One region of the Brevibacterium sp. 'Marine' genome, then DNA from elsewhere that is predicted to be linked to it. Evidence: predicted binding sites of a transcription regulator. Region 1 holds the regulator's gene; the other holds the start of a gene.
The links. Region 1 encodes LexA, which represses DNA repair genes until DNA is damaged. Its sites were predicted from a motif close to TCGAACANNTGTTCGA; they were not measured.
Positions count from the first base shown of each region.

Region 1 (15,070 bases):
CGTGATTGTCCAGCACCGAGGCGATCGCGGCGACCGAATCGAATTCTTCGAAGGCGGTCTCGGCGAGGCCGTGGATGGTGTGGAGCAGGTCCGTGAGGTCGTCCTCGGCTGCGTTCAGACCCGCAGCGATGCCCGACCGGTTCGTCTCCGAGGCGCCGGTGAAGTCGGAGGTCCACTCGGCGGCCTGCTCGGCCCGAGCCCGGGTCTGCCGGGCCATCTCGTCGAGGTAGCTGTCGTCCGGCGCGGTCGAGTGGCTGAGGTCACGGATTTCGCTCATGGGTCATAAGCATAGGTGCCCTGCCGATCTGACACGCCCGAAACAGTCAGACTTCGACGACGCGGATGGCCAGGGAATCGATCTTCGCGACGAGGTCCTCGTCACCGGCGACGGCCTCCTGGAACCGGCGCACTTCAACAGGGGCCACCTCGGACTCGACGCCGAGCGTGATGCCGAGCTCCGGCCCACCGAGGTGAACGCTGTTGCTGCCGGGGCTCACACCGATCCGAGCCAACCAGGGAAAGGACTCGGCGATGGTACGCAGACGCCCGGCCACCTCGGCGTCGGCCCAGGACGGAGTCCAGGGCTGGGACTGCACGAACGCGAACATCGCCGGACGGCGCAGCAGGAATGAGGACTCGGCCCCGGGGTCGAGGACGACGAGCTGGGATTCGGCCTCGATCGCCCCGAGGACGAGCCGTTCGGACTCGATCGGCACGGGACGGGCGCCCGAATGCCACGCGGTCAGAGGTGGGATTCCGGAGAATCCCGGGGTGCACTCGCGTCCGTCCTCGGCCTGCAGACGGACCATCGCCATCTCCGAGGAGTTGTCGGCCATCAGCCCGTTCTCCCCGATCTCCTGGTCGAGAGCCATCGGCACGATCGGGGCGTAGAGCCTGGCCCCGGACAGAGCCCGGACGACCTGCTGGTGTGCGGCGGGATCCAGGGGGGCCTGAGCGACCTGGGTCAGGGCCTCCAGCAGGGCCGCATCCGCCAGCCCGGTGTCACCGGAGAACGGGTTGGGTTTGAGGTCCCGGCCCGCCCACGCCTGACCGGCGGAATCCGTCGGGGCGTGGGCGTCGCCTGCCTGGTCGGCAGATGCGGCGGACCGGGGCTCGTGCGGCTCGGGCGAGTGGCCCGGCTCGTCCGGCTGGCGCGGCTCGTGCGAGTGCGTGCTCACCGGCTCACCGTCCTGCGACCTCGAGGGCTTCTTCCAGGGTGAACTTGCCGGCGTAGAGTGCCTTGCCCACGATCGCGGAGTCGACGCCGAAGGGCACGAGTTCGCGGAGGGCACGCAGGTCATCGAGGCTCGAGACTCCGCCGGAGGCGACGATCGGAGAGTCCGTCTTCTGCGCCAGGTCCTTGAGCAGGTCGACATTGGGACCCTTCAGGGTGCCGTCCTTGCGCACATCGGTGACGACGTAGCGGGAGCAGCCGGCGGCTTCGAGGGTGTTCAGGACTTCGTAGAGGTCTCCGCCGTCCTTCGTCCAGCCGCGGGCGGCCAAGGTGGTTCCGCGCACGTCGAGGCCGATGGCGACCTGATCGCCGAAGCGCGAGATCATCTCCGCGGTCCAGTCGGGGTTCTCCAGGGCGGCAGTGCCGATGTTGACGCGCTCGGCTCCGGTGTCGAGTGCGCGTTCGAGGCTTTCGGTGTCACGGATTCCACCGGAGAGTTCGACCTTGATCCCCACAGCCTTGACGACCTGGTTGAGCAGATCCGAGTTCGATCCGCGTCCGAAGGCGGCGTCGAGGTCGACGAGGTGGATCCATTCGGCGCCACGGCTCTCGAAGTCCTGGGCGGCGTCGATGGGTGAGCCGTAGTCGGTTTCGGTTCCGGCTTCGCCCTGGACGAGGCGGACGGCCTTGCCGTCGGCGACGTCGACGGCGGGGAGGAGGACCAGCTTGTTCGAACTGTCTGTCATTGTGACCTTTCTGCCAGGGTGCCACGGGGTTTGAGGCAACCATAGTCGGTGTGCTCGGTCAGGAGCTGAGTGGGTCTGTGGGGTTGCTGCCGGAATCGCTGGTGCTGCCGGAATCGCTGGTGCTGCCGGAACCACCACCGGTGCTGCTGTCGGCGGCGAACGAGGCGAGCCAGTTTCGCAGCAGCCTGGCGCCCGCCTCGGCGGATTTCTCGGGATGGAACTGTGCTGCCCAGGTGGTTCCGTCTTCGACAGCGGCGATGAAGTCGTTGCCGTGGCGGGCGGTCGTCACCGTCGCGTTCGCCGGGGGCTCGGTCGCGGCGTAGGAGTGGACGAAGTAGAAGCGTTCGTCTCCGATGCCGGCGAACATGGCCGAGTCTGCGGGAGCGTTGACCTTCGACCATCCCATATGCGGGATGACCGGTGCTTCGAGCCCTGTGACGGCACCGGGCCACAGACCGATGCCCTCGGTCCTGACTCCGTGTTCGACGCCGCGGGCGAAGAACACCTGGAGGCCGACGCAGATGCCGAGCAGCGGTCGCCCCTGTTCGTGGCGGTCCCGGATGAGGTCGACTCCCCCGACGTTCTCCAGTCCGGCCATGACTGCCGAAAACGCGCCGACGCCGGGGACCAGCAGTCCGTCGGAGTCGTTGATGACATCGTGATCGGCCGTGAGCGTGACCTCGGCACCGGCCGCGGCGACCGCACGCACGGCGGAGCGGACATTGCCGGCTCCGTAGTCGAGGACGGCGACCGTCGTCATCGCTTCGCCCCCTTGCTCAGCACCGACCAGATCCTCCATAGGGAGAACCCGAGGACGATGACGCTGAGCGCGGCGACGACCCAGGCGATGGTGTTCCCGCCCAGTGCCAACGCAATGCCGAAGGCGGTGACGAGTCCGGCGAGGACGGCAGCGATGATCCACAGCAGCGCCGTGCGCGCCATGGCCGCCCGGCCCGGACTCATCGTGGCCGCACTGGCCTGCAGCTTCGTCATCGAATCGGTTCTGATGCTGCCTTCGACGTCGTCTGCGGCAACGGTTTCGAGCAGCAGCCCTTCGAGGACATCGGGGAGGTTCTTCAGTGCCAGTCCGGCCGGCACATCGGATTCTCGGGCGCCGTGGCGGAAGTGGCCGGCGTCGATCTGCTCTTCGCTGCGCACGAGGAGGAGGACCTCATGTTTGCCGGCGAGCTTCGAGATCGCCGCGGCCGCCTCGTTGCCGGCATTGACATCGGTGTCGGCGAGGACGATGCCGCTGAACTCGCCGATCGGCACGATGGTGCCGGAGATGTTCGACAGCACGCAGGCGGCGGCCAGCTGCTGGGCGACCCCGAATGGGGTCACGATGACGGTCGTGCTCACAGGACTCCCTTGGTGCTGGGAACGGAGTTGCTCCGTGGGTCGGTCTCGACGGCCTGCCGCAGCGCGCGGGCGAAGGCCTTGAATTCGGCTTCGACGATGTGGTGCGGGTCGCGGCCGCGAACCAGGTCGAGGTGGACGGTCAGTCCGCCGTTGAAGGCGATGGATTCCAGTGAGTGGGAGGTCATCGAACCGGTGAAGTGACCGCCGATGAGGTGGTACTGCTGGCCTTCGGGTTCACCTTCGTGGACGAAGTAGGGTCGACCGGAGACGTCGACGACGCACTGGGCCAGTGCTTCGTCCAGCGGTACGGCGGCGAAGCCGTAGCGGCGGATGCCGACCTTGTCGCCGAGTGCTTCGCGAATGGTCTGGCCGAGGACGATCGAGGTGTCCTCGACGGTGTGGTGGACGTCGATGTGCGTATCGCCGGTGGCGGTGATGTCGAGGTCGATCATCGAGTGCTTCGACAGGGCGGTGAGCATATGGTCGAAGAACGGCACGGAAGTCGAGATGTTCGAGGTGCCGGTGCCGTCGAGGTTGACGGACACGGACACCGTTGACTCGGAGGTGGTGCGTGAGTTCTGGGCCTGCCTCATGGAGTGCCTTTCGTCGGGGCGGCTGATGACGGGGTCGGAGACTGCGGACGGTCCGCGAGGAGGTCAGGGTCGTCGGCGAGGATCTCGTCGATGGCGGTCAGAAACGCTTCGGTCTCGTCCTCGGTGCCGGCGTTGACGCGGGCGTGGCCGGTGATGCCGATATCGCGGATGAGGATTCCGCGGTCGAGGAGCTTCTGCCACAGCTCGGCCGGTGAGGCGATGTTGCCGAAGAGGACGAAGTTCGAATCGCTGTCGTGGACGGTGAAGCCCGCCTCGGCGAGGTGGCTCGACATGCGGTTGCGCGAGTCGATGAGTCGGTCGACGTTGCCCAGCAGCAGCTCCGCGTGTTCGAGTGCCGTGCAGGCGAGCACCTGAGTGACCTCGGACAGGTGGTACGGCAGGCGGACGAGGCGGAGGACATCGATGAGCTCGGGGGCGGCGATGGCGTAGCCCAAACGCAGTCCGGCACAGGCGAAGGCCTTGCTCATGGTGCGGGAGACGACGAGGCGGGGCCGGCCGTCAAGCAGAGTCATCGCCGAGGACTTGGCGGGGCGGGAGAATTCCGCGTACGCCTCATCGACGATGACTATCCCTGCGCAATTGTCGTAGGCGGCTTCGATGACGTCGAGGCCGATCGAGGTGCCGGTCGGATTGTTCGGAGTGCACAGGAAGACGATGTCCGGATTCGCCCGCGCCACCTCGGCGGCGACCGTCTCGGCATCGAGAGTGAAATAGTCCTTGCGTTCGACGTGCTGCCATTCGGCACCCGTGCCCGTAGTGATGAGCGGGTGCATCGAATAGGAGGGGGTGAACCCGAGGACCGTGCGGCCCGGTCCGCCGAAGGCCTGGACGATATGGCTGAGCACTTCATTCGAACCGTTGGCGGCCCAGATCATGGAGGGGTCGAGGTCGACGGTGTCCCCCGCACGTTCGTTCACACCGTCCAAATAGGTGACGAGATGTTCGCGCAGTGCGGTGAATTCGCGATCGGGATAACGGTTGAGTCCCGCGAAATGGTCGTCGATGGCGGAACGCATGCTGTCGATAACGACGTCCGGCAGCGGATAGGCGTTCTCGTTGACGTTGAGCTGGACCGGCACATTGAGGTGCGGAGCCCCGTAGGGCTTTTGGCCGACGAGGTCGGAGCGCACTGGCAGAGATTCGATGTTTCCCACGGCGACCATTCTACCGAGAGGCCCCCGCCGCCCGGGCGGCGGGTCGGGCATCGAGGTGCGCCGGTCGGCTCACCCGATCGGACGGGTCGGCCCGTGGCCGGCGCCCTGCCGGCCGAGCCGGCCTCGACCTCAGCGGACGGGGACGTCGAGGGTCTGGCCGGGGTGAACGGTCGGGGTGTCCAGGTGGTTGATCTCGACGATGTCGGCCACGACATCACGGGTGTCGCGGTCGATGCCGAGACTCGTCGCTACGGTCCACAGCGATTCGCCTTCACCGACGACGACCGCCTCGGCGTCGATGCCGATGCTCTCCGTCTCCGATTCGGCGACGGCAGCGGCCGAGAACGACTGGGTGGCGAGGAGGACCGCTCCGCCGATGACGACGAGAGCGACGAGCAGGGTCCGGAGAAGGCGCACAGCCTGGCGTCCACGAGTGGTCAGGCGCAGCTCGGTGTTCTGTGCAGACATCGCATTACCTCTTTCATTCGTACGATTCCACCAGTAATCGGTAGAACGTCTGTTCTATTCAACATGCCAATCGAACAAATGTCCAGTCCAACTCGAACATCTATGCGACAATGAGAGGGAACCAGCGTTGTTGATTGATCTGTCAGAACCATCTCAGTCGGCACTGACACGAGAATCTTCGAAGCGGAGATCACGGCGTTCAGCGGCAGGGAATAGAACGAAGGGGAACGAGCAGTGGTTCAGAACAAACGAGGCAGAGGCAGGCCTCGCAACGAAGATGTTGCCACCGAGATCGCAGCCGCTCGCAGCGATGACGACGTGGTCCAGATCCCTGAGGGGTCATCCGGTGAGGGCGACTTCCGCCTGACTCCCCGCCAGCGTCTCGTCCTCGAGACCATCGAACGCGCCGTCGTAGCCAACGGCTACCCGCCGAGCATGCGCGAGATCGGCAAAGCCGCCGGACTGGCGTCCCTCTCCAGCGTCGCCCACCAGCTCTCCCAGCTCGAACGCCTCGGCTATGTCCGCCGCGACCCGAAGCGCCCGCGTGCCATCGAAGTGGTCAATCCGTTCGAAGAGGAAGAGGCCGAGCGCGCGAAGTACGAGGAGCTGGCCAACAACACCGTGCAGGTCCCGGTCGTCGGACGCATCGCCGCCGGCGGCCCGATCCTGGCCGAGCAGGAGGTCGACGATGTCTTCTCCCTGCCGACGCAGGTCGTCGGCTCCGGAGAGATGTTCCTGCTCAAGGTCGTCGGCGATTCGATGATCGAAGCCGCCATCTGCCACGACGACTGGGTGGTCGTGCGCAAGCAGCACACCGCCGACAACGGTCAGATCGTCGCAGCCCTCCTCGACGGCGAGGCCACGGTGAAGACGCTCAAGCGCAAGGCCGGTCAGCAGTGGCTGATGCCGCAGAACGAGAACTACGAACCCATCGACGGCACCTACGCACAGATCATGGGCCTCGTCGTCGCGGTCATCCGCCGCCTCTGATCCTCCGCCCCGCCTTCGAACTGAGAAGCGCCCGCGACCACGGTTGGTCGCGGGCGCTTCTGCGTCATCCGGCGGAGCTCAGCACCGTCTGCCTCACTTCTCGTCAGCTTCGGCCAGTCTGGCCAGGCTTGTGCGGACGAGGCCGGAGTTCGTCGTCGGCCACATCCTCGGCATCGAATTGACGAGGAACCCGGCATACCGGGCCGAGCGCAGCCGCGAGTCGAGCACGGCCACCACTCCCCTGTCACCGGTCGAGCGGATGAGGCGACCGGCCCCCTGAGCCAGCCGCAGGGCGGCGTGCGTGGCCGACACCGCCATGAAGCCGTTGACTCCACGCTGGTCGGCATCGCGTGCCCGTGCCTGCATGAGCGGGTCGTCCGGACGTGGGAACGGCAGACGATCGATGATCACCAGGCGGTTCGTCCGTCCCGGCACGTCGACTCCCTGCCACAGGGACATCGTCCCGAACAGGCAGGTCTGATCATCGGCCGTGAACTGTGAGACCAGCGCGGGCAGTCCGTCGTCGCCTTGGAGCAGGATCGGGAAGTCGAACTTCGTCCGCAGGTGTTCGGCTGCCGCATTGGCCGCCGCCCGCGAGGAGAACAGCCCCAAGGCACCGCCGTTCGACGACTCGACGAGTTCTGCGAGCTCGGTCAGCGCTTCCTCGCTCAGCCCGCTGCGGCCGGGTTTGGGCAGATGGGAGGCGACATAGAGGATGCCCTGCTTGCCGTAGTCGAAGGGTGATCCGACATCGAGGCTGTCCCATTTCGGGGCGTCGGGTCCGAAGAGTCCCAACGAAGCGGCCACCGCGTCGAAGTTCCCGCCCAGGGACAGGGTCGCCGAGGTGGCCACGACCGTCGATTCCTCGAAGATCCCATTGCGCATGGTGCCGGCCACGCTCAAGGGTGCGACGACCAGGTTCGTCGTCTCCTTCTCTCTGAACGTCGACCGGGAGAGCCAGATGACGTCGTTCTTGCCCGGGTCGCAGAAGCGTTCGGCGAGTTCGAAGATCTCCTGACAGCGAGCCTTGGCCATCTGCCGTCCGGCATCGGCGTCGTCGGTCTTGCCGCCGATGTCGTTGATGATCTGGCGGGCGGAGTCGCGGATCTGCGCCAGGGCCAGTCCGAGCGCCTCGCTCATATGCAGGATGAGTCCCTCGGGCACCGAGGTCTGGGCGCGTTCGAGTGCCGCCGCGGCGGAATCGAGCAGCGAGACGACCCCGTCCTGGACCGTGGTGTGTTTGCGCACGGAGCTCGTCGCCGCCGAGAGCATGCTCGTGTTGATCTGCCCGGACAGGGCGCTGGTCACCCGGTCCTTGAGCTCGTGGGCCTCGTCGATGATGATGACATCGTGTTCGGGCAGCACGTTCGATTCCCCGAAGGCGTCGATGGCCAACAGGGCATGGTTCGTCACGACGATATCGGCTTCGGCGGCTTTGTTCCGGGCGATTTCGGCGAAGCATTCGGTGAACAGCGGGCAGTTCGATCCGAGGCAGTCGAAGGCGTTGACGGACACCTGTGACCAGGCGCGATCGCTGACACCGGGCAGGAGGTCGTCACGGTCGCCGGTGTCGGTGGTCTTCTCCCAGGTGCGGATCCGCTGGATCTCCTCCCCCAGACCCGAACGTTCGGTGGGTTTGCGTCCCGCCTCGGCGTCGGCCCCGAGGTCGAAGAGCATGCCCTCACCCTCGTCGGGGTATCCGCCGGCGAGCTTGTGCTTGCACACATAGTTCCGCCGCCCCTTGAGCAGTGCCGCTCGGGGCAGCGGGTCGAGGTCCTTCTTCACGGCCTTGAACAGCCGGGGCAGGTCGCGGTGGATGATCTGAGTCTGCAGGGCCAGGGTCGCAGTGGACACGACGACCTTCCCGCCGGTGCGGGTGACGTATTCGGCCGCCGGGACGAGGTACGCCAGCGATTTGCCGGTGCCCGTTCCCGCCTGCACGAGCAGATGGATTCCCTTGTCCAGCGACGAGGCGACCGCCTGCGCCATCTCCTGCTGACCCTCGCGTGGCGATCCGCCGATGGCGCCGACAGCGGATTCGAGGAGGTTCTCGACTGCTTTCACTCGTCGATGACCAGGTCCGGACGTTGGAATTCGCGCAGTTCGTCGACGAGTTCGGTCGGCACCTTCGCCTGCAGGCTGGTGCCCTCCGTGCCGTGCGATTCGTGTTCGACCGTGCCGAGGGCGTAGATCTTCGACACGAGGTCACCGCGTTCATAGGGAATGAGCACGGTCATGTCGATATCCGGGACGGGAAGGCGGTTCTCGATGGCCTCGATGAGGTCGTCGATCCCTTCCTTCGAGACGGCGGAGACGAACTGGGCGTCGGGGTACTCCGCGCGCAGGCCGGTGATCACAGCCTCCTCGGCGATATCGGCCTTGTTGAACACGAGGAGTTCGGGGATGTCCCCGGTCTCCACGTCCCCCAGCACATTGCGCACGGCCTGGATCTGACCGTGCGGATCCGGGTGGGAGGCATCGACGACGTGGAGGAGCAGATCCGAACCGGCGGCCTCCTCCAGGGTCGAACGGAAGGCTTCGACCAGCTGGTGGGGCAGGTTGCGGACGAACCCCACGGTGTCGGTGTAGGTGAAGACGATGCCGTCGGCAGTCTTGGCCTGCCGGACGGTCGGATCGAGGGTGGCGAACAAGGCGTTCTGCACCATCACCTCGGCGTCGGTGAGCAGGTTGAGCAGGGAGGACTTGCCCGCGTTCGTGTACCCGACGATCGCGACGGACGGCACATGGTGGCGGGCGCGGTTCTTCCGCTTCGTCTCTCGAGACGGCGCCATCGCGTTGATCTCCCGGCGTAGCTTCGACATGCGCGCACGGATGCGGCGACGGTCGAGTTCGATCTTCGTCTCACCGGGCCCGCGAGAGCCGATTCCGGCACCGCCGGCGACACGACCGCCGGCCTGCCGGGACAGCGACTCACCCCAACCGCGCAGACGCGGCAGGAGGTATTCGAGTTGGGCGAGTTCGACCTGGGCCTTGCCTTCGCGGGATTTCGCATGCTGGGCGAAGATGTCGAGGATGAGCGCGACGCGGTCGACGACCTTGACCTTGATGACGTCCTCGAGTCCACGCCGCTGGCTGGGAGCGAGTTCGGAGTCGATGATCACGGTGTCGGCGCCGACGGAGGCGACGACCTCGGCGAGCTCGGCGGCCTTGCCCTTGCCGAGGAAGGTGCCGGGATCCGGCTTGTCGCGGCGCTGGATGAGCGCGTCGAGGACGTCGGAACCGGCGGTTTCGGCCAGCGCGGCAAGTTCGCGGATCGAGTTCTCGGCTTCGGCCTGGGTGGTGTTCCAGATCCCGGCGAGGACGACGCGTTCGAGGCGGACCTGACGGTATTCGACCTCGGTGATGTCTTCGAGTTCGGTGGACAGCCCGGCCACGCGGGTGAGCGCGGCGCGCTCGGCGAGGTCGAACTGGTCGTCCTCGGGGGTGGTGTCGTGATCGTCGAGGGCTTGGGCGCCTCGGGAGAGCACACGGTCGAGCATCGCATTGCGACGCTCTTTGTCTTCAGACGTCATTCATTCCTTTGTTCTCTGCCGTCCGCACGGGACTTCTCGTGCCGACGTCGTCATGCCTCGCACCGGTCTCGCACCGGTGCGCACCGACGGTGGTGTCCATCAATTCTCCCACAGCCGTCTACACTGAAACGGTGTCAGAGCACTATTTCACCGAATCGCCGAGCAGCGAGGCCAAGTCGCGGGAACTCAACCTCGATCTGGCCGGCCGCGCCGTCACCGTCGAAACCGTATCCGGCACGTTCTCACCCACCCGCCTCGACCTCGGCACGGCTGTGCTGCTGCGGCATCTGCCGCAGCCGCCGGCCGGCGATATCCTCGACCTCGGCTGCGGGTGGGGGCCGATCGCCCTGCACACGGCCTTGGATGCCCAGGACGCCGAGGTGGATGTGCGAGTGTGGGCACTCGACGTCAACTCCCGGTCCCTGGAGACCACCGCGGCGAATGCGCGCAGGCTGGGTCTCGATTCGATCAACACCGTCACCGCCGCCGATGTTCCCGCCGACCTGCAGTTCGCCGCGATCCGGTCGAATCCCCCGATCCGCATCGGCAAGGAGGCGCTGCATGAGCTCTTGGAGACCTGGCTGCCGCGTCTGGCGCCGGGCGGTCGCGCCGATCTCGTCGTGTCGAAGAACCTCGGTGCCGATTCCCTGCAGAAGTGGATCGCCGGGATGCTCGGTGACAGCTTCGAGGTCGTGCGCACGGGATCGTCGAAGGGCTTCCGCGTGCTCACGGTCGAGCGCGGCTGAGCTCAGCTGATCGTGCCGCTGGCGACGAGGACCGCGGGTCCGGCGAGGCTGACGCGCCCGCTCGTTCCTTCGGCATCGGGTTCGATTTCGATGCGCAGCTGACCGCCGGGCACGTCGACTCTCCACTGCAGAGGTGACTGCTCGCCGGCCCAGTGGTGGGCTGCGATCGCTGCCGCGCAGGCTCCGGTTCCGCAGGAGCGGGTCTCGCCGACGCCGCGTTCGAACACGCGCATGCGCAGGGCGCCTTCTCCCCCGGCCACATCGGATCGGGCCGGTTCCATGACGATGTATTCGACATTCGAGCCCTGTGCGGGCACGGGGTCGAGGACGGGGGCATCACGCAGGTCGGCGGCGGCGAGTTCGGAATTCTCGGCCAGAGCGACGACGGTGTGCGGATTGCCGGTGGACACGCGCAATCCGGGTCGGGCGACCTCGATGCCTCCGGTGGTCACGAGCACGCTGCTTGACGGGTCGAGTGACCATTCCCCCATGTCGATCGTGTACCAGGCGTCGCTGGCAGATCCGGGCCCGGGCGTGCCGGTGTCGACGACATCGTCTCCGGTCTGGACGCCGAGAGCCGGGTTGAGGGTGGTGCGCACGGTCTTGATTCCGTCGCGGGTGCCGACGAGGATGTCGCGGGCCTCGGCGGAGACGCGGCCGCTGGCCACGAGCGCGTGGGCGAAGACGCGAACGCCGTTGCCGCACATCTCGGAGAGGCTGCCGTCGCTGTTGTAGTAGTCCATGAACCATTCGGCACCGGCGTCAGCCTGTTCGGCGGCCCCCGGGATGCCGCTGGCGGCGGAGCGGACGATGCGGATGATGCCGTCGGCGCCGAGTCCGGCCCGCCGGTCGGCGAGTGTGGCGACGGCTTCCGGATGCATCTCCAGCCTGCTGTCGTCGTCGGAGAGCAGAACGAAGTCGTTCTGGGTGCCGTGCCCCTTGACGAAGGTGACATCGGACCAGGCGGCGAACGGGGTATCCGGAGTGCTCATGACTCCATCCTATCGGGGACGGTCGGCTCAGGTCTTCAGTGCCCGTTCAGCACGTCGAGCGCGGCCGCCACATCGAGCTCGGCCGCTATGTCGTCAGTGCCCGCCCAGGACGTCGAGGGCGGCCGCCAGGTTCTGCTCGGCGTCGGCGGCGCTGCCGTCGATCCAGTGGATGCGCGGATCACGACGGAACCAGGTGTCCTGTCGACGTGCGAACTGCCGGGTGCGGATCGTCGTCTCGTCCTTCGCCGCGGCGGCGGTGAGCTCTCCGGACAGGTGGCGTTGGATCTGTGCGTACCCGATGGCGCGCGACGCCGTCTTGCCTTCGGCCAGTCCGGCGTCGAGGAGCCGAATCACTTCGTCGACCCACCCGTGATCCCACATGAGGTCGACGCGAGTGGCGATGCGCTCGTGAAGCACGGCTCGGTCCATGTTCAAACCCAGGTGCAGGGTCGGTTCGATCTCCTGGTAGTCCGGCAGCTGAGCGCTGAACGGACGCCCCGTGAGTTCGATGACTTCGAGGGCTCGCGCAATGCGTCGTTGGTCGTTGACGGTGATCTTCTCGGCCGCTTTCGGGTCGAGTTCGCGCAGCTTCTGATGCAGCGCCCACCGGTCGACGGCGACCTCGGCCTCAAGGCGGGCCCGCAGCTGAGGGTCGGTGCCCGGGAACTCCATATGGTCGACCGCAGCACGCACGTAGAGCCCGGACCCGCCGACGAGGATCGGGCGCAGTCCGCGCCCCCGGATGTCCGCGATCGCCGCCCGCGCACGCGTCTGAAAGTCCTGGACGTTCGCCTCTTCGGTGATGTCGAGGATGTCGATGAGATGGTGCGCAATCCCCCGCCGCTCATCGACCGGCAGCTTCGCTGTGCCGACGTCCATCCCTCGGTAGAACTGCATCGAATCCGTGTTGATGATCTCCCCGCCGAGGCGGCCGGCCAGATCCAGCGCAAGGTCCGATTTCCCGGTGGCGGTGGCTCCGACGACGGTGATGATCGGCGCGTTATCCTCAGCCATCGGCGATCATGCCCAGATTCCGGTGCCGCAGAGTGTCCGCACGTCGTGAACGGGTTCGTCGACAACCGGTTCCAGCGTCGACACCCGAGCACCGTGGTCGACGACGTGGCGGATTCCTGCGGCAAGCACGCTGAGATTCGCGGCCATGGTCTCCGCGCGCTCACTGAGTTCGACCAGTCTTGCGGTGTCGAGCGTGGGCCCGGAGGTGAGTGTCTCCACGACTGCGTCATCGAAGTCTGCGGCGCCGTCGATCGGGGCCAGGGGTGCGTCCTCAGCTGCGGCTCCCGACAGGTCGATGGGCAGCAGAAGATTCTCGCTCGATCCGAGTGGGCCGGTGCCGACGCCGGCGGCGTGAGCGTGAAGGATCGCGACGATGATGGCCGGGTCGGCCGCCTCGGCGAGTCTGCGTTCTTCCCCCGTCAGGGCGTCAACGGTGTCGACCCAGTCGGCTCCGGCCAGAAACCGACCTGTGCGAGTATCGACTCCACGGTCGATCCCCCAACCGCCGAGCCCGGCCACGGGCGGCAGGGTCTCGATGGGCAGCGCCCAGTCGGACTGCGACCTCACGGTGTTGTGGAGCGCGGTCCGCAGTTCGACCATACGAGTGGTTTCGCTGCGGTCGATGTTCTCGAGCAGCACAGGAGCTGCCGGGATGACGGCGAAGGCGCCCATCTCAGCCGCGGGCGCGGATGGTCGGCATGCCGAGATTCGTCGTGCCGGCAGCACTCTGGCCGGGGCTCGGTGCACCGCAGCTGTCGGCCTGTGCCCGGTCGTAGGCATCACCGGCGCGGGAAGGGCGCACGGAGAACCCGGAATCGGCGAGGAGGAAGTAGGGCTTCGCTTCGGTGACGGTCGCGGTGACGAAGTCGCCGGGCCGAGGCATCTGGGCGCCGTCGGGGATTCCGACATGGACGAGTCGATTGTCTTCGGCACGACCGCTCAGCCTGGGGGAATCGGCGTGGGGCAGTTTGGTCACGAGCACCTCGACCTCACGGCCGATCTGGGCTTTGTTCTCGTCCCAGGCGATTTCGTCCTGGAGTGCGGTGAGGCGTTTGAACCGCTCCTGAACGACGTCCTTCGGCACCTGGTTGTCCATCGTCGCCGCGGGTGTGCCGGGGCGGATGGAGTACTGGAAGGTGAAAGCCTGGGAGAACCGGGCACGGCGGACGATGTCCATCGTGCCTTGAAAGTCTTCTTCGGTCTCTCCGGGGAAGCCGACGATGATATCGGTGGTGATGGCCGCGTGCGGGATGCGCTCGCGCACGGTGTCGAGGATGTTCATGAACCGCTTGGTCCGGTAGGACCGCCGCATGGATTTGAGGATCGTGTCCGAACCGGACTGCAGCGGCATGTGCAGCTGCGGCATGACGGTCGGGGTCTCTGCCATTGCGTCGATGACGTCGTCGGAGAAGGCAGCCGGATGCGGGCTGGTGAAGCGGACCCGCTCGATCCCGTCGACGTTGCCGACGGCGCGCAGCAGTTTCGCGAACGCGCCCTTGTCGCGGAATTCGGCACCGTAGGAGTTGACGTTCTGGCCGAGCAGAGTGACTTCGACGACTCCGTCGGCGACGAGTGCTTCGACTTCGGCAAGGATGTCGCCGGGACGGCGGTCCTTCTCCTTGCCGCGCAGGCTGGGGACGATGCAGAAGGTGCAGGTGTTGTTGCAGCCGACCGAGATCGACACCCACCCGGAGTGCTGGGATTCGCGCCGGCTGGGCAGGGTGGAGGGGAAGACGTCGAGGCTTTCGAGGATCTCGACCTGCGCTTCCTCGTTGTGGCGGGCGCGTTCGAGCAGAGCCGGCAGGGAACCCATGTTGTGGGTGCCGAAGACCACGTCGACCCAGGGGGCCTTCTTCACGATCGTGTCGCGGTCCTTCTGTGCCATGCATCCGCCGACGGCGATCTGGAGACCGGGATGGTTCTCCTTGACCTTCGCGAGCTGGCCGAGGTTGCCGTAGAGGCGGTTGTCCGCGTTTTCGCGGACGGCGCAGGTGTTGAAGACGACGACGTCGGCCTGGTCGTCGGTGTTCGCCTGAACGTAGCCGGCGTCGTCGAGCAGTCCGGACAGACGCTCGGAGTCGTGCACGTTCATCTGACATCCGTAGGTCTTGACCTCGTAGCTGCGAGGGGTGGCACCGGATGTCGTCGGGGATTCAATCAGTTCAGTCATGGCGCACCTATTCTAGCCGTTCCCCGGGTGCCGTTTCAGTCGTCGGTGAGCACGTCGCGTGTGACCTTGATGCAGATCGCCGAGGGGAAGCCGCGGCGGGCGAGCATGCC
Region 1 is NZ_CP051626.1:2,609,168-2,624,237, forward strand. It holds gene HF684_RS11710 (M20 family metallopeptidase) at 1-277, opposite strand, end outside; gene HF684_RS11715 (SseB family protein) at 324-1,178, opposite strand; gene priA (bifunctional 1-(5-phosphoribosyl)-5-((5-phosphoribosylamino)methylideneamino)imidazole-4-carboxamide isomerase/phosphoribosylanthranilate isomerase PriA) at 1,183-1,920, opposite strand; gene hisH (imidazole glycerol phosphate synthase subunit HisH) at 1,979-2,680, opposite strand; gene HF684_RS11730 (hypothetical protein) at 2,677-3,279, opposite strand; gene hisB (imidazoleglycerol-phosphate dehydratase HisB) at 3,276-3,872, opposite strand; gene HF684_RS11740 (histidinol-phosphate transaminase) at 3,869-5,047, opposite strand; gene HF684_RS11745 (LysM peptidoglycan-binding domain-containing protein) at 5,177-5,515, opposite strand; gene lexA (transcriptional repressor LexA) at 5,750-6,505, shown strand; gene HF684_RS11755 (ATP-dependent DNA helicase) at 6,599-8,569, opposite strand; gene hflX (GTPase HflX) at 8,566-10,038, opposite strand; gene HF684_RS11765 (methyltransferase) at 10,170-10,784, shown strand; gene dapF (diaminopimelate epimerase) at 10,787-11,776, opposite strand; gene miaA (tRNA (adenosine(37)-N6)-dimethylallyltransferase MiaA) at 11,870-12,790, opposite strand; gene HF684_RS11780 (hypothetical protein) at 12,797-13,462, opposite strand; gene miaB (tRNA (N6-isopentenyl adenosine(37)-C2)-methylthiotransferase MiaB) at 13,464-14,960, opposite strand; gene HF684_RS18820 (regulatory protein RecX) at 14,996-15,070, opposite strand, start outside.

Region 2 (15,070 bases), 1.3 Mb from region 1:
CGGCGGCCTTGACCCAGGCGCCGTCGAGGCTGAGCGCCTCGGCGTCGACTTTGCTGTCCGCAGTGTCCGCTGAGGCGGAGCTGCTGCGGCCGTCGGTCTGTGTCGGCCCGGCTGCCGTGCTGTCGTCGTGGCCGCAGCCTGCCAGGCCGATGGCGACGGCGAGGGGCAGGGCAACGGCTAGGCTGATGTTCTTTCGCATGGTGTCTGCACTTTCGTCATTCAGGTGCAGTCGAGCACGGGTCGACCTGCGCTGCGGTCTGCGCGGACGTGTTCGACTGTCACCGAGGGGCGAGCCGCTGCTGTTTCGGCGGTCGCCCGAAGATGGATGGTCACCCGGGAAATCGGGTGTGGGTCGGCGGTGGATCCGCCGAATGGGATGTCAGACGAGTGCGGGTGGTCCGCGCCGATAGTTCGGACCGACGACCGCCGAAGTGACCGGCTGCGGCAGCCGGAACGAAGCGCAGAACTTGCGGAACGGTTCGTCGGCCAGGACTCCGGCCGCCTCGGCGAGGGCACGCAGTGCACCGATCACCGGGCCCAGGGCCAGCTGCAGAATGCTGAGGACGATGTCCTCACCGCGCTTGAGGATCACGGCGGTGACGAGGACGGCGACGAGGTGGGCGATGATCATCCCCACCGAGGTGGCACCGTGGTTGGCATGTCCGAGCGCGGATGCGGCCGGACCGAGATCAAGGGAGCCCGGGGCCGGGACGATGTGTCCGGCGTGGGCGTGGAGGGCCGCCTCGGCGGAGGTCGAACCGGTACTCGCGGACTCGGTCTGGCCGGTTCCAGAATGGGCGGTTCCCGTGTGAGCCCCCGCATGGGCGAGGGTGTGGGCGGACCAGCTCATCGTCAGGTGCATGAGCACCTGCCCGAGGCCGAGCAGACCGGCCAGAGTGAGGTAGCCCAGGCGCCTGCCGGCGACGATCATCGCCGCCCAGAGGACGAGGACGAAGACGACCACAGTGCCGGGAACCGAGATTCCGCCACCGGCGGCGAGGTGCATGAGCAGGGCGAGAAGGGTCGTGAAGAGAGCGGCGAAGAGCGCGCGTACGGATTTCGTCCATCCGGTCATGGGCCCTCCTCTCAGCTCGCTCCCACATTCTACTCAATGTAGAACACTTTCGGGAAGGCGGCTGAGCCTACATCCGCAGCCAGGTATCAGCGGTCTTCTTGACCATAGCGCCGGCCCCAACGGCAGCATCGCCCCAGGTGACAAGCTTTCCGTCGGGATCTGTGGTGGAGTCGGAGAGGACGACGACGTCGAAGTTGCACACGAGCCCCGCCATCGCCGAGGCGTAGACGGCTCCGGGGGTGCTCGCCGAGGAGGTGCCGGCGTCGACATCGCCCTCTGCCTGGGCGGCGGGGTCAGTGGCATCGCCGCCAGTTCCGGCGTCGGGCTCCGCCACGGTGGCGTCGGCCCCGGGCGTGGCCGCGGTGGCGTCGGCGCCGGCGATGATGATCCGGTCGACGGAGAGGTCATGCAGACCTGCGGCCAGATCGTCGACGCCCTCGAACACATCCGGGCTCTCGGAGCGAAGCACGAGATCCTCCTCATCGGGGACGAAGATGCTCAGCTCCTCATCGGGAGTGTCGACGAGGTCGGCCTTCGTCGACGCGAAGATGAGCACACCGCCAACCGCGCGGGTCCGGGTGACGATATCGCCGAGGGTCTCCATGGCGTCATCGCTGGGGTAGCTGGCGTCGTCGGTATCAATGAGGAGCAGGGCATCCATACTCCAATCGTGCCACGACCGCCTGACACTTTCTAAGCCGGAACGCTGCCACGGAGGCCTCGGCGGAACGGGCCGGATGCAGCACGAGTCATCGGCATGCGCTTCCGCAATAATCTGGCAAGCGTCCATGCTTCTATGATCGAACATCTGCGAACACGCCATATTTGTTCGAACTTTTTTTCGATTCTCTATGGCATTCTATTTCCTTCGAGAGTAAACTGGATGCCAACAACAACGATGTTGGTGAACGGAAATCATCCCCATGACCCTCACTCCCGAACGCAGTTCCGATCATTCCGCTCGGACCGCCGGCAACTCCCCGCAGACCAGCGGTCATCCGCTGCTGGCCGACGAGGAGTGGGCGGATCTCAGCCGTTTTGCGCCCGAGGTCACCTCTTCGATCACTCAGCTGATGAGCCTCAAAGATGAGCTGCGCACGTTCGATCGCCCCATGGGACCGGATCAGGCCATTATGCTCGCCGATGGGGTCGAGGCGATCACACGCATCAACGACGCATTGTCGACGCTCGCACTCTCCGTCTGCGAACGCGTCGGAACACCCAGCGATTTCGGCGCCAAGTCGACGAAATCGCTCATCGAGAACCGGTTCAACCTCACCGGCGCGGAGGCGAACCGCCGGACCGATATGGCCAAGAACCTCGGCGGACGCGTCGATATGGCCGGACAGGCTCTGCCGCCTCTCTACCCGGTCGTCGCGGATGCGCTCCATGCCGGCACGATCTCCGCCGCCCAGGCATCTGTCATCGAAGACTGCATGCGCAAGCTGCCCACGTGGGTCAGTCAGGCGGTCCGCACCGACGTCGAGACGCGCTTGGTCGACAACGCACCCAAGGTCCGCCTCAAGGACCTGCGGGAGATCTTCGGCAAGCTCATGGGTTACATCGACCCGGACGGAGAAGAACCGAAAGACTCAGGCGACCGCTCGGCTTACAACATGTCCATGCGTGCCAGGGCCAACGGCGACTGGGAGCTGCGTGGACTGCTCGACCCCGTCACCGGGGGCACTCTCAACGGACTGCTGACCTCACGAATCCAAGCTGCGGGAGAAGACGACAGTGCCGATGCCGACAAGACCGGTGCCGACTCGGCGACCGGCGCCTCTGGGATCGCGGCCGTGGGCAATCCCGTCACCGTAACCGCTGCTTCCGAGGCATCGAGCTCGCCGCTTCCTGACAAAGAGCTGCTTGAGATCGTCGATGCGGTGCTCTCCGGTGACCGATATGACGCGAAGCGAGTTCCGGAACCCGATCTCGACGCAGCTCGCACGAGCGGGAATTCGGCTGCCGTCCCCGGCGTCGGCGTTCGTGAGGACGGCGGTTTCGTCGACGTCAGCGCCGAACAGCCCTCGGCGCGCGAATGGATCTACGAACGATTCGCCGGCCTCGTCACCACGATCGACAAGCAGCGGACGGCTGCAGGAGCGCCTTATGCTCTCGTCATCAACGCCACCGCCGAAGATCTGGCCAAGGGCACGGGACACGGCACCACGGGTGCCGACAATCCCGTTCCCATCAAGGAACTGATGAGAAACGGCCTCAACGGCTCGCTGTTCTTCCACCTCATGAGCGACAAGGCCAAGACGATGCAGGTGGCCACAGAACAGCGCTTCGCCAATCGCAAGCAGCTGGCAGTGATCACCGCCCGCGACCGAGGCTGCACCTTCCCCGGCTGTGACGCCCCTCCCGGTTGGTGCGATGCCAACCATGTGTTTCCATGGTCGCTCGGCGGCAAGACGGAGATCAACAATCTCGCGCTGCTCTGCAGCTATCATCACCACCTGCTTGACCGCACCGACTGGGACACGGTGATGCTCTTCGACGGGCGACCCGCCTACATTCCGCCCGCCGCAAAGGATCCTGCTCGAACTCCGATCCTCCACGCCCGCTTCATCGCGGATGACATCATCGACTCCCTGTTCGACAAATAGCCGCCTCAACTTTCAGGGGACAGCTGTGCCCACTTTCCAAGTTCAGCCGGATTCAGCCCGATCCGGCCGGATTCAACCGGGTTCGGCCCGCCTCGGCCGGCTTCAGCCGCCGAACCGCGAGTCTCGGATGCTCATGTCCTCATCGAGGAGCAGGAGGTCAGCCGGCATTCCGCGAGCCAACAGGCTGCCGGAATCAACGGCACCACCCACCGCACGCACAGAATCACCCGACCCCGGCACACCACCCACCGCACGCAGCGGAACAAGTCCCGCGGACTGCACAGCATCGAACGGGCTGAGCCCCACCTCGGCGACGGCTCGCTTCACGGCGTCGTCCATCGTCAAAGTGGACCCCGCGATGGCACCCTGAGTGCCGTCGGCGGTGACCAGGCGCGCCACCGCATCCTTGACTTCGACCGGGAGCGAACCGAGGTGATATCTCCCGTCGTGCAGGCCCGTCGCCGCCATGGCATCGGTGATGAGCGCGAGGCGTCCGGGCACGAGTTCATGGAGCATGCGCACGACCGGGGCGACGACGTGGACACCGTCATTGATGAGTTCGACGGTGACATGCTCAGCCTCAGCCGCAGCGAGGACCGGCCCCGGAGCACGGTGATGGATGCCCGGCATCGCATTGAATGCGTGGGTGAGGATGCTTGCTCCCTCCTCGAACGCCTGCGCGGTCAGCTCGAAGTCGGCGGCCGTATGACCGACGGCCACACGCACGCCCGCCGCAGAGAACCGCGCGATCGCATCGAGCGCACCGGGCAGCTCGGGTGCGATGGTGATCTGCGCGAGAGATCCATCTGCGGCTTCGAGGATCGCCTCGACGGCCTCCGGGGTCGGCGACGTGAGCACCTCAGGGGCATGCGCACCCTTGAAATCCGGGGACAGGAACGGCCCTTCGGCATGGAGACCCATGACCATGGCCCGATCGCGGACGAGCCCGGCACCGGCACGCAGTGACCGGCACAGACCCTCGATCGTGTCCGAGACGTAGGACAGCGCGAGCCGGCTGGTGCCGTGAGACCGATGCACGTCGAGGATCGCATCGATCGACTCGATCCCGTCTTCGGCGCTCGCACCGCCCGCACCGTGACAGTGGATATCGACGAACGCGGGAGCCACGTATCCGCCGGCAGCGTCGATGACCTCGATCCGCCCCGAGGCGGCTCCGTCCCTCCAGCCGTCCCCGCGGCCCCGTGCCGTGACCGTTCCGTCGGCGATCGCAATCCACGTGTCTGCGGTCTCCTCGGAGAACGTCGCCCGATCACCGTCGAGGATGCACGCATTGTGGATGACCGCCTCGGCGGGGATCTGTTCGGTCTGTGTCATCAGGGTCCTTCCATCGCTCTGCGAACACCACATTCAGGGTACGGAATCGGGCGGTGAAATTCCCCCTCCGCAGGAAGCGGACGGATCGACTGCCGACTCACCCCAGTGTGCGGACTCGGTTCGCGTCGATGCCGAGCACGTGCGAGTCGAGGAACGCGAGCACGGTGCGGTACCAGACCTCGGCGTTCCCACGGCCGAGGATCCAATGCCCCTCGTCGGGGAAATAGAGGAACCGGTGCTGAGTGTCGCCATCGGCGTCGAGCGGAGTCTTCGCCCGGGTGAGCAGGTCCAGCCACAGTTCCTGGCCCTGCCCGATCGGGACCCGGTAGTCCTTGTCACCGTGGATGACGAGCATCGGCACCTCGATGTCATCGGCGAACAGGTGCGGCGAATACTGCGCCGACTGTTCCCGCATCGCCTGATCCCAGGACGAGTTGTCCGTCGTCCGCCCCATCGACGTGGTGTTCCACAGGGAGGCGTGGGTGACGATGCACTTGAACGCGCTGCCGGTGTGCCCGGCCACCCAGTTGGCCATGTACCCGCCGTAGGATCCGCCGGCCAGGCCGATGCGTTCGGCATCGATGTCCGTCCTCTCCCCTGCGGCCTCGGTCAGCGCCATGATGTCGGTGAACGGGGTGCCGCCGAGCTGCTGCTGCCCGCGATCGATCATCGCCTGCCCGTATCCGGTGGAGATCGCCGGATCCGGCAGCAGCACAGCATAGCCGGCGGCCGCAAAAGGACCCGGATTCCACCGGTAGGTCCACGCATTCCATGACCCCCACGGTCCGCCGTGGGCGAAGACGACGAGCGGATGCGGCCCCTCCCCCTCCGGCAGGACCAGCCACGCACGGATCGGCGTGCCGTCCTCGGCACGGACCTCCACCTCGGTGAGGGTGCCTTCCTCGTCGAGGACCGTCGCCGGGTTCGCGAGTTCGCTGATCACTCCGGTGGCGAGGTCGACGGAGATCGGCAGGGGCGCGACATCGATCGCCGAGGCGGTCGCCACGACCGTGTCCTCGCGCAGTGCCAGCCCCGAGAACGAATACTTCTGATCGGTTCCCCCGACGAGCCGCCTGGGCTGCGCATCATTGACACCACCGATGAAGATGCTGCCGCGGCCGTGGTCATCGGCGGTGGCCACAATGGTCGAATCGTCCGCCCAGATCGGGGAGAACCAGAAATCGGCATCCGGCCACACGGACTTCAGTTCTGCGGTCTCCAGGTCGAGGACCTTGAGTTCGGCCGCGAGGTTGGTCTGCGGAGTCCAGGCTTGTACGCGGGTGACCAGTGCTTTCGTTCCGTCCGGGCTGATGGCTTCGATGTCGAAGCTGTGATCGGCTGCCGGTTTCGTCAGACGGTGCAGTTCGGGTTCCCCGTCGAGATCCACGCGCCAGATCTCACTGGCCTCGAGTTGGCCGGGGATCGGCTTCTCGAGCTGGACGAGGACGAAGCGAGCCTCATCGTCGACGGCCCAGTCGACCAGTCGACCGGACGGCAGAGACAGGTATCGGAAGTCCAGGCCCGCCGGGGCACTCAGCTCGTCGCTGGCTTCGGGGAAGTCGGCGGCCGCTTCGTTGAGCGTGGCCACGGCCAGGGTCTGTCGGCCCGGCCCCAGATCATGATCCCAGCGGCGGATCGGGAACCCGGTGTGGAGGATCCCGCTGACCTTCGCATCGCTGCGTTCGGAGCTGAATTCCTGATGGTCGTTCTCGTCGGCGGCCCAGGTATGGACGGGAAACTCGACGACGATGGTCTCACCCTTGACCTCGATGCGGGAGAAACCGCCCGCGTGATCAGCGAGTTTGCGGGCCTCACCATTGTCTGGAAGTGCCCACAGGCTCGGTGACTCCGCATCCTTGCCGTCCTCGCCCTTGCGCTTGGAGGCGAAGACGATCGTGCCGTTCTCACTCAGCGCGGCCGGACCCACGGACTGGTCGCCGCGGGTGATCCGCCGCGGCCTCTCCCCGCTGATATCGGCGAGGTGGCTGAGAGAGGAATTGCCCTCGGAGTTGAGGAACGAGTACTGGGCGATGACGCGGCCGCTCTGATTCGTCAAGAGGCCTTGCAGGCGGCGGGCGTCGAGGAGTCGGGTCACTGCGTCGTGGGTCGTCATCTTCCCATCCTAGGTCCCAATGTCGACTCCCGGGTGAGATCCAAGGAAACTCCAGTTCACGGAGGTGGTCGGTCGGGGTCACGGTCGGGGGTCGCGGTCACGTGATCGCCGCGTCGTTCGACACTCCGCGGAAAGTCAGCGGAAGCTCGGTGCCGGGACCCTCTCACCATCGATCGTCACCGTCGGCAGCATCTTCTTGAAGTCCTCCGCCACTTCGGTGTTCGTCTTCGGTGTGCGCATCTCGATGGACAGATTCACCAGGCGTCCGTTGATCTTGTAACCCGTCTGCACGCCGAACGCATAGGTGGGTTTGCTGTTGAGAGCGAGGATCTCTGTGGGACCGAGTTCACCCTGATAGCTCCAGAACTCTCCCGCGGCCAGAGATCCCGTCTGCTCGGCCAACACCTGTGAGTCCTGTTCGGAGAAGTTATAGCGTCGCTTACTGTCGACGACTTCCTGCGCACTGTCACCATATTCGTCATTGCAGTTGACGAGGATGATATCGGCGCGAGAACTGTCATCGCCGTGAGTGAAGACATGGAACTGATCGGTGTTGCCGCTGCTGTCCCTCCAGTCATCGCCGAGCGCGAAGCTGAGTTCGACCGGGCAGCTGCTGCCGAATGTCACCGACGTCTTCGTCATCCCCTCGGGGATTCCGGCCTCGGTGGGTGTGCCTGTGGGCTCGGGGCCGGCGGTCTCCTGCACACCGACCCGCATGGGACCAGACGATTTGTCTTCGGTGCGGACCTGGAAGACCGAACAACCGCTGAGCAGGACGGTCAGCGCGAGTGTGCCGGCCGCCGCGGCTCGCCGCACCGAGGCGGGTCTGCCCGAGGCGACCCTGCCCATTGCGGATCTCGACGATGGGAGGCCCTTCGACGCGAAGCTCCCCGCGGAGGAGGAGGTGGGCGATGGCGTTCGTCCAGTCACTGATCTCACTGCTGGTCACCGTGCCGACGACGTTCCGGGTACCCCGCTTCCGGGCCGCTCTGGTTCGGCTGGGCCTGTCCGTACTGCTGCTGAGACGGCTGCGGACCTGAATTGGGCTGACTGCCGACAGGTGGTTGTCCGGCGGGCTGACTGCCTGCAGGCGGCTGACCGTTGTACGGGCCACCGGGCTGGCTGCCGACGGGCTGGCTGCCGACGGGCTGCTGTCCGAAGTTCTGCGGGCCCGAATTCGGCTGACCTCCCGCGTAGGGCCGGCCGAAGTTCTGCGGGCCGGAGTGCGGTTGGCTGCCGACTGGCGGCTGCCCGTAACCCGGGTTCTGTCCGCCGACGTTCGGTGCCTGCCGCGGTGGCTTGAACTGCGAATGCTGGCCGGAATCGGGTGGGAATCCACCGGAGACGGATTCGCCCGTCCGACGGTTGACCAGGTTTCCGTCGACTCTCTCGAGGCGACGCTTCGACGTCCGCCTGGGAGTGCCGAGGATCCGTCCCTGCAGTTCGGCCTCATTCGGCTGCCGGGGAGGCAGGAATCCGGGTGCCCGCCGCGAATCCGCCTGCTGTACCGGCTGCACCGCATGCGAACCGGCGGCGACCCGATCCATATGATCGGACATCTGCGGAACGGTCACGGGTGCGGCATCGGCGAGGACCGGGAGGACCATACGCACCGAGGTGCCCACGCCCTCCTGGCTGAAGAGCTGCACGGAACCGCCGTGCCTGGTGACGATGGCACGCACGAGCGAGAGCCCCATTCCCGAACCGGCCACCGCCCGCACACGAGAACCGCGAGAGAGCTCGTCCCACACGTTCTCCTGTTCGGCCAGCGGGATGCCGCTGCCCGTGTCGGCGACCTCCACGACGACCCAGCGGTGGCCGTCGATGATCTGCTCATTGGCGCGCAGCTCGACGACCTCGGCCTGAGACGAGTATTTGAGGGCATTGCCCAGCAGGTTGAGGATCGCGGTGAGCAGCAGATCCTCCTCACCGGCGACATCGGGCAGCCGCCACGGAGCACGGGCGACAGTCGCCACGATCATCCGATCTTCGGCGCCCGGCGCAGTCGAGGCATCTTCGACGGCCTGATGGATGAGCGCGTCGAGATCGACGCGGGCGTATTCGATGATGCGCGTCTCGACATCGGCGAGCTTGCGCAGATCGGCCAGCAGTCGGGCGACCCGGCGTGAGGACACGTCGACCTGCTTCGCTGCCGGCTCCACCTCGCTCAGAGTACCGCCGTCACGGACGACCTCGCGGATGCTCGCCGCCGAGGTGCGCAGCGCCGTCAGCGGATTCTTCAGCTCATGGTCGAGTCGGATGAGCATCCGATTGCGCTTCGTCATCGAATCCTCGGCCGCGGCCGTCTCGATGGATTCCCGCAGCGCGGCCTCACGCTTCTTCAGATGCCGCCAGCCGAACCAGGCGCCGACGGCCAGACCGCCGAGCACGATGACGAGCAGCAGCAGGAACAGCCAGACTTGGATCTCGAAGACAAGGAAGTTCGTCATAGACGGCTCTGTCCGTCCTCGCCGCGAACCTCACCGACGAACCGGTAGCCGCGCCCCTGCACGGTGGCGATCCACCTGGGCTCTGCGGCATCTTCGCCGAGCACGCGACGCAGTTCGGCGACACGGGAGTCCACGGCACGGGTGCCCACGGCCTCTTCGAATCCCCACAGCACTTCGAGCAGGCGGGAACGTTCGATGAGTTCGTCCTTGTGCACCATGAGGTACTCGAGCAGGGTGAAGCCCTTCGGCGTGATGACGAGTTCACGCTGCCCCAACCAGGCCCGGCGTCCGACTCGGTCGACGCGCAGACCGAAGCTGGACACGAGCACCGGTGCTGTGGCCAGGGGCGGCCCGTCATTGCGGGTGCGACGCAGCACGGCACGGATGCGAGCGACGAGCTCGTGCGGGTCGAAGGGCTTGTTGAGGTAGTCGTCGGCGCCCTCTTCGAGTGCCATCGCCCGCTCGACGCCTTCGCCGACCTGAGTCAGCAGCAGCACCGGAACCCAGTTCTCCTCCTGGCGCAGTCGACGCAGCACCTGCCGTCCGTCGGCTCCGGGCATGAGCACGTCGAGGACGCACACATCGGGTCGGTGGCGGTGGATCTCATCGAGGGCGAGCAGTCCGTCGCTGGCGGGCAGCACCCGGAATCCGGAGCGTTCGAGGAACGGCACGACCGCTCCGAGGACGTCCGGCTCATCATCGGCGACCAAGACGAGTGGTTGGGGCTCGGTGTGATTGTCAGCCGTCATGGTGGTCAGTTCCGGTTCCTCTCTGGCGTTCCCAGGCGATCTCTCTCGCCTCGGCACGATCGACCGCCTCGGCGAGTTCATCTCGGTACAGCATAGATCGACGCAGGTGCTTGGTGCGATATCCGGCGCGGCCGACCATATGCGTGGCGACGGGGATCGTCACCAGTTGGAAGGAGATGATGATCGCCAACGTCGTCACCGTCGCCCAGGTCGGGAACTGGATCGCGATCGCCACAGCGACGAGCACCAGGCCCAACACCTGGGGTTTCGCACTCGCATGCATACGCGAGAGAAGGTCGGCGAAGCGGACGAGACCGACCGCTGCGGCCAGGGACAGGACCGCGCCGAGGAAGATGAGCACGGCCGAGATGATGTCAAGAACCACGACTGTTCTCCTCTCCGTCGCCACCCGATCCGTCGCCACCCGACATGTGCTCGGCGTCTTCAGGTCCCGGGTCGGGCCCGGTGCCCTCGCCCTCTCCGTCGCTGTCGGCGTGGGCGTCGTAGGTGGGATCCGTGATCTCGGTGACCTCCGGCTCCCCGACCTCCGTCGCTTCGGCGCTCTGCTCCCCCGCACCACGCGGCATATGCCAATCCGTGCTGGTGAAGTCCGACAGTGCCCCCGCCTCGGCGCCCAGGGTCATCGAATCGGACTTCGACACGTACCTCGACACGCTCACCGAACCGACGAAGCCGAGCATCGCGAGCACGATGAGCACGGGCAGCAGATCCGTGCGGTCGGACAGAGCCATATACCCGCCGAGGCCGCACATGATCGAAGCGAGCACGACGTCGGTGCCGATCATGCGATCGAGGATCGACGGACCCCGGACGATCCGGAAGAGCGCGATGACCACCGAGGCGGCCAGCAGCACCGAACCGGCGATGACGAGGGTGTGGAGGACGATCTCACTCATCAGCGACCTCCCTCGGTCTCGCCCAGCGGATCCGGCCTGGCCCGCAGGGAGGCGAGGTCACGGTGCGAACCGAGAGTGCGGATGAGCAGCTCTTCGATGAAGTAGACCTGCGCCTTGGCCTTACGCAGCTTCTCCTCGGAATCGCAGTCGAGGAAGTGCAGATAGAGGATGCCCATGGCCCGGTCGCTGTCGATGATGATCGACCCGGGGATGAGGCTGGCGGTATCGGCGATGAGGGTGAGCACGAGGTCCGAGCTCGTGCGCAGATCGCAGGCGATGACGGACCCGGCTCCGACCGCCTTGCGGCGGAACGCATACCAGGCGACTTCGACGGAGGCGTGGAGGACCGAGTAGAGGAACCACAGGCCGAACACCGTGGCATGCCAGACGTTGAACCGTCCGGACAGCACGACGGGCGGCAGGTAGAACACGCGGGTGACGATGAACGCCAGCACGATTCCGGTGACCACGGTGACCACCGTGATGGCGTCCCACAGCATCAGCCACAGCAGAACCAGCGAGATCAGCAGCACGAGCTGCTGGATGATTCCGCGGCCCCGGCTCATCCGCGCCCGGTTGGGAACCGGTGCACGGTTCTGTCCTTGGTCGCTGGCCCGGCCCTGGTCGCGGACCTGTCGCTGAGCTCGGGCCCGGCCCTGCGCATCGTCCCGGCCCTGAGCTCGCGGCCGTCCGTGCTCGCGATCGGGGCTCATCAGTCATCACCTCCAAGCACGTTCGTGACGTAGTCGATCGGAGTCGAGAGGTTCTCGGCCGCCCGGTTCGACATGTCCCACAGGGGTTCGGCGGCGATCGTGAGCACGATGGAGGCGATCACCACCACCGAGGTGGCCGCCACCATGGCAGGGGGCACTCCGATCTGAGATTTCCACGTCTTCCCCGCCAGCAGCGTCTTCTTCCGCTCCGTGAACTCCTCGACGAGGTCCTCGTTCGGCTCTTCCACGTCGGCCGGATCACGCCAGAACGCGAGGTTGAAGGTACGGCCGATGACGTAGAGAGTGAGCAGGCTCGTCACGGTGCCGGCGACGATGAGGACCGTGGGCAGCCACGCCTGATCGTCGAAGCCGGCGAGGAAGAGCGCGACCTTGCCGATGAACCCGGAGAACGGCGGAATGCCGGAGAGATTGAGCGCCGGGATGAAGAAGATGATCGTGATCACCGGAGACAGCACCATGAGACCGCCCAGCGACCTCGTCGAGGTGGACCCGCCGCGCATTTCGACGAGTCCGATGGCCAGGAACAGCGCGGTCTGGACGATGATGTGGTGAACCGTGTAGTAGATCGCCGCGGACAGGCCCACACTCGTCCCCAAGGCGACGCCGAAGAGCATGTAGCCGATGTGGGAGACCAGGGTGAAGGACACGATCCGCTTGATCTCCGACTGCGCGATGGCACCGAAGATGCCCACGAGCATCGTCAGTCCCGCCGCGATGAGCAGCGGCACTCGCAGGGACGATTCGGAGAACAGCAGAGTTTCGGTGCGGATGATCGCATAGATGCCGACCTTCGTCAGCAGTCCCGCGAAGACCGCAGTCACCGGGGCCGGTGCCGTCGGGTAGGAGTCGGGAAGCCAGAAGGACAGCGGGAAGATCGCGGCTTTGATGCCGAAGCCCAGCAGCAGGAGGACGTGGAGGATCATCTGCACATCGGCCGGAAGATCCGAGATCCTCCCCGCCAGCTGCGCCATGTTCACGGTGCCGCACGCGGCGTAGATGATGCCGATGGCGGCGAGGAAGATCACCGAGGACACCAGCGAGATGATCACATAGGTGACTCCCGCCCGAATCCGCTCCGCTGTGGCACCGAGCGTGAGCAGCACATACGAGGCGACGAGGAACATCTCGAAGCCGACGTAGAGGTTGAACAGGTCTCCGGCGAGGAACGAATTCGCAATGCCCGCGCACAGCACCAGGTAGCTGGGGTTGAACACGGAGATCGGTGTCTCGTTCGAGTCGTCGTTGGCGTCCTGACTCAGTGCGTAGACGAGCACGCACAGGGTGACCAGCGCGGACACGATGAGCATGAGCGAGGACAGCCTGTCGGCGACGAGCACGATGCCGGCCGGTGGCTGCCAGCCGCCGATCGCCACAACCTGCGGTCCGTGCGCATCGACCCCGAAGAGGATCAGCGTGGCGATGACCATGACCGCGACCAGGATCGCGATCGACACGAGGTTCTGCGCCCGCGTGTGCTTGGACAGGATCAGCGCGATGCCGGCACCGATGAGCGGCAGCAGAACCGGCAGGGGAACGAGTACGGGCAGAAGATCGATCATGCGTCGTCTCCCTGCGGTTTCGCGTCCTTGGCCTCTTCGGCGACTTCGGCCTCCTCGGCGCTGTGGGCCTCCGTCTGCGAGTCCGCGGCCGCCTCGGCGATGGCATCGGCCTCGGCCGGAGTCGACGCATCCTCGATATCGTCGACGAGTTCCTCCCGCTCCGCAGGAGTGCCGTCGTCGTCGAGGTCGATGGCGCCGGTGATCGGGGACTCCGCCTCGTCGCCGAACTCGGTGTCGTCGTAGTCGGTGCTCGCCTCCGCCTCGGAGTCGATGAGCTTCGTGATCGCCACCTGGAGGTCGGTGTCGTCGTCCTGCAGCGAATCGGCGCGCATGAGCCTCCAGGAACGGTAGATCATCGCCAGCAGGAATGCCGTCACGGAGAAGGTGATGACGATGGCCGTGAGGACGAGGGCATGCGGCAGCGGATCGGACATGCCCTCGGTCGACAGGTTCTCTCCGTCGGTCAGGGGCGGGGAACCGCGCCCGGCGGTGAGGATGATGAGCAGGTTCACTCCGTTGCCGAGCAGGATGAAGCCGAGCAGAACGCGCGTCAGAGAGCGTTCGAGCATGAGGTAGATGCCGGCGGCGAAGAGGACGCCCATGGCCAGGACCATGACGAAGGAGACGCTCACAGTCGGCCTCCTTCCGCGCCGTTGTCGACGTCGAGTTCGTTGACCCGGTCGATGATCTCGGACACGGCTCGGTGTTCGGCGGTGGCGCCCATGCCGTCGGAGAAGTTCACATTGTCGTGGATGCGAGTGGTCAGCATCGCCTCGTCGCGCTCCTGGTGCAGGTCGACCTCGGCCCCCAGCGAACGGAGGATGTCGAGCATGAGGCCGACGACGATGAGGTAGACGCCGATGTCGAAGAACGTCGACGTGCCGAAGGACACGTGGCCCAGCAGCGGCAGATCCCCCTCGAGGTAGACGGAGTCGAAGACCGTCTCGCCCCAGATCCACCCTCCGATGACGGTGAGGATCGCGGTGACCAGGCCGGTGCCCAGCATTCCCGAGGGGGTGAAGGGGGCCGCCTCGGCGAGTTCGTACTTGCCTCCGGCGAGGTAGCGCACGACGAGGGCGAGGCCGGCGACGAGGCCGCCGGCGAATCCGCCGCCCGGGTCGTTGTGGCCGGCGAAGAGCAGGTAGACGGAGAAGATGATGACGGCGTGGAAGATGAGGCGTGCGGTGACCTCGAGGATGATCGACCGGTTGCGTGGGGCCAGGGTGCGTCCGGCGATGAGCCAGGACGCTCGCTTCTGCGACAGACCCTCGCCACGGCCGGCGTGGTGGAGATCGACGACGTCCTCGGCCACGGGTTGGAAGCGGATGCGGCCGGCCGCCTCGGTGCCGTCCTTCTTCCTCTCGAACCGGTGCAGGTGACCTTCGCGACCGCGCACGAAGATGAGTCCGGCGATACCGGTCCCGGCGGCCACGAGCACCGAGATCTCGCCCATCGTGTCCCACGCGCGGATGTCGACGAGGGTGACGTTGACGATGTTCTTGCCGTGGCCGAGCTCGTAGGCGAGCTGT
Region 2 is NZ_CP051626.1:3,921,392-3,936,461, forward strand. It holds gene HF684_RS17555 (copper chaperone PCu(A)C) at 1-199, opposite strand, end outside; gene HF684_RS17560 (hypothetical protein) at 380-1,075, opposite strand; gene HF684_RS17565 (hypothetical protein) at 1,143-1,736, opposite strand; gene HF684_RS17570 (HNH endonuclease signature motif containing protein) at 1,999-3,684, shown strand; gene HF684_RS17575 (amidohydrolase family protein) at 3,787-5,019, opposite strand; gene HF684_RS17580 (alpha/beta fold hydrolase) at 5,117-7,132, opposite strand; gene HF684_RS17585 (hypothetical protein) at 7,268-7,981, opposite strand; gene HF684_RS17590 (HAMP domain-containing sensor histidine kinase) at 8,068-9,582, opposite strand; gene HF684_RS17595 (response regulator transcription factor) at 9,579-10,331, opposite strand; gene mnhG (monovalent cation/H(+) antiporter subunit G) at 10,321-10,716, opposite strand; gene HF684_RS17605 (monovalent cation/H+ antiporter complex subunit F) at 10,706-11,248, opposite strand; gene HF684_RS17610 (Na+/H+ antiporter subunit E) at 11,248-11,961, opposite strand; gene HF684_RS17615 (Na+/H+ antiporter subunit D) at 11,961-13,541, opposite strand; gene HF684_RS17620 (Na(+)/H(+) antiporter subunit C) at 13,538-14,173, opposite strand; gene HF684_RS17625 (Na+/H+ antiporter subunit A) at 14,170-15,070, opposite strand, start outside.
Region 2: a site for LexA is predicted at 1,905-1,920, ahead of HF684_RS17570 (HNH endonuclease signature motif containing protein). Genes of this name have one in related genera too.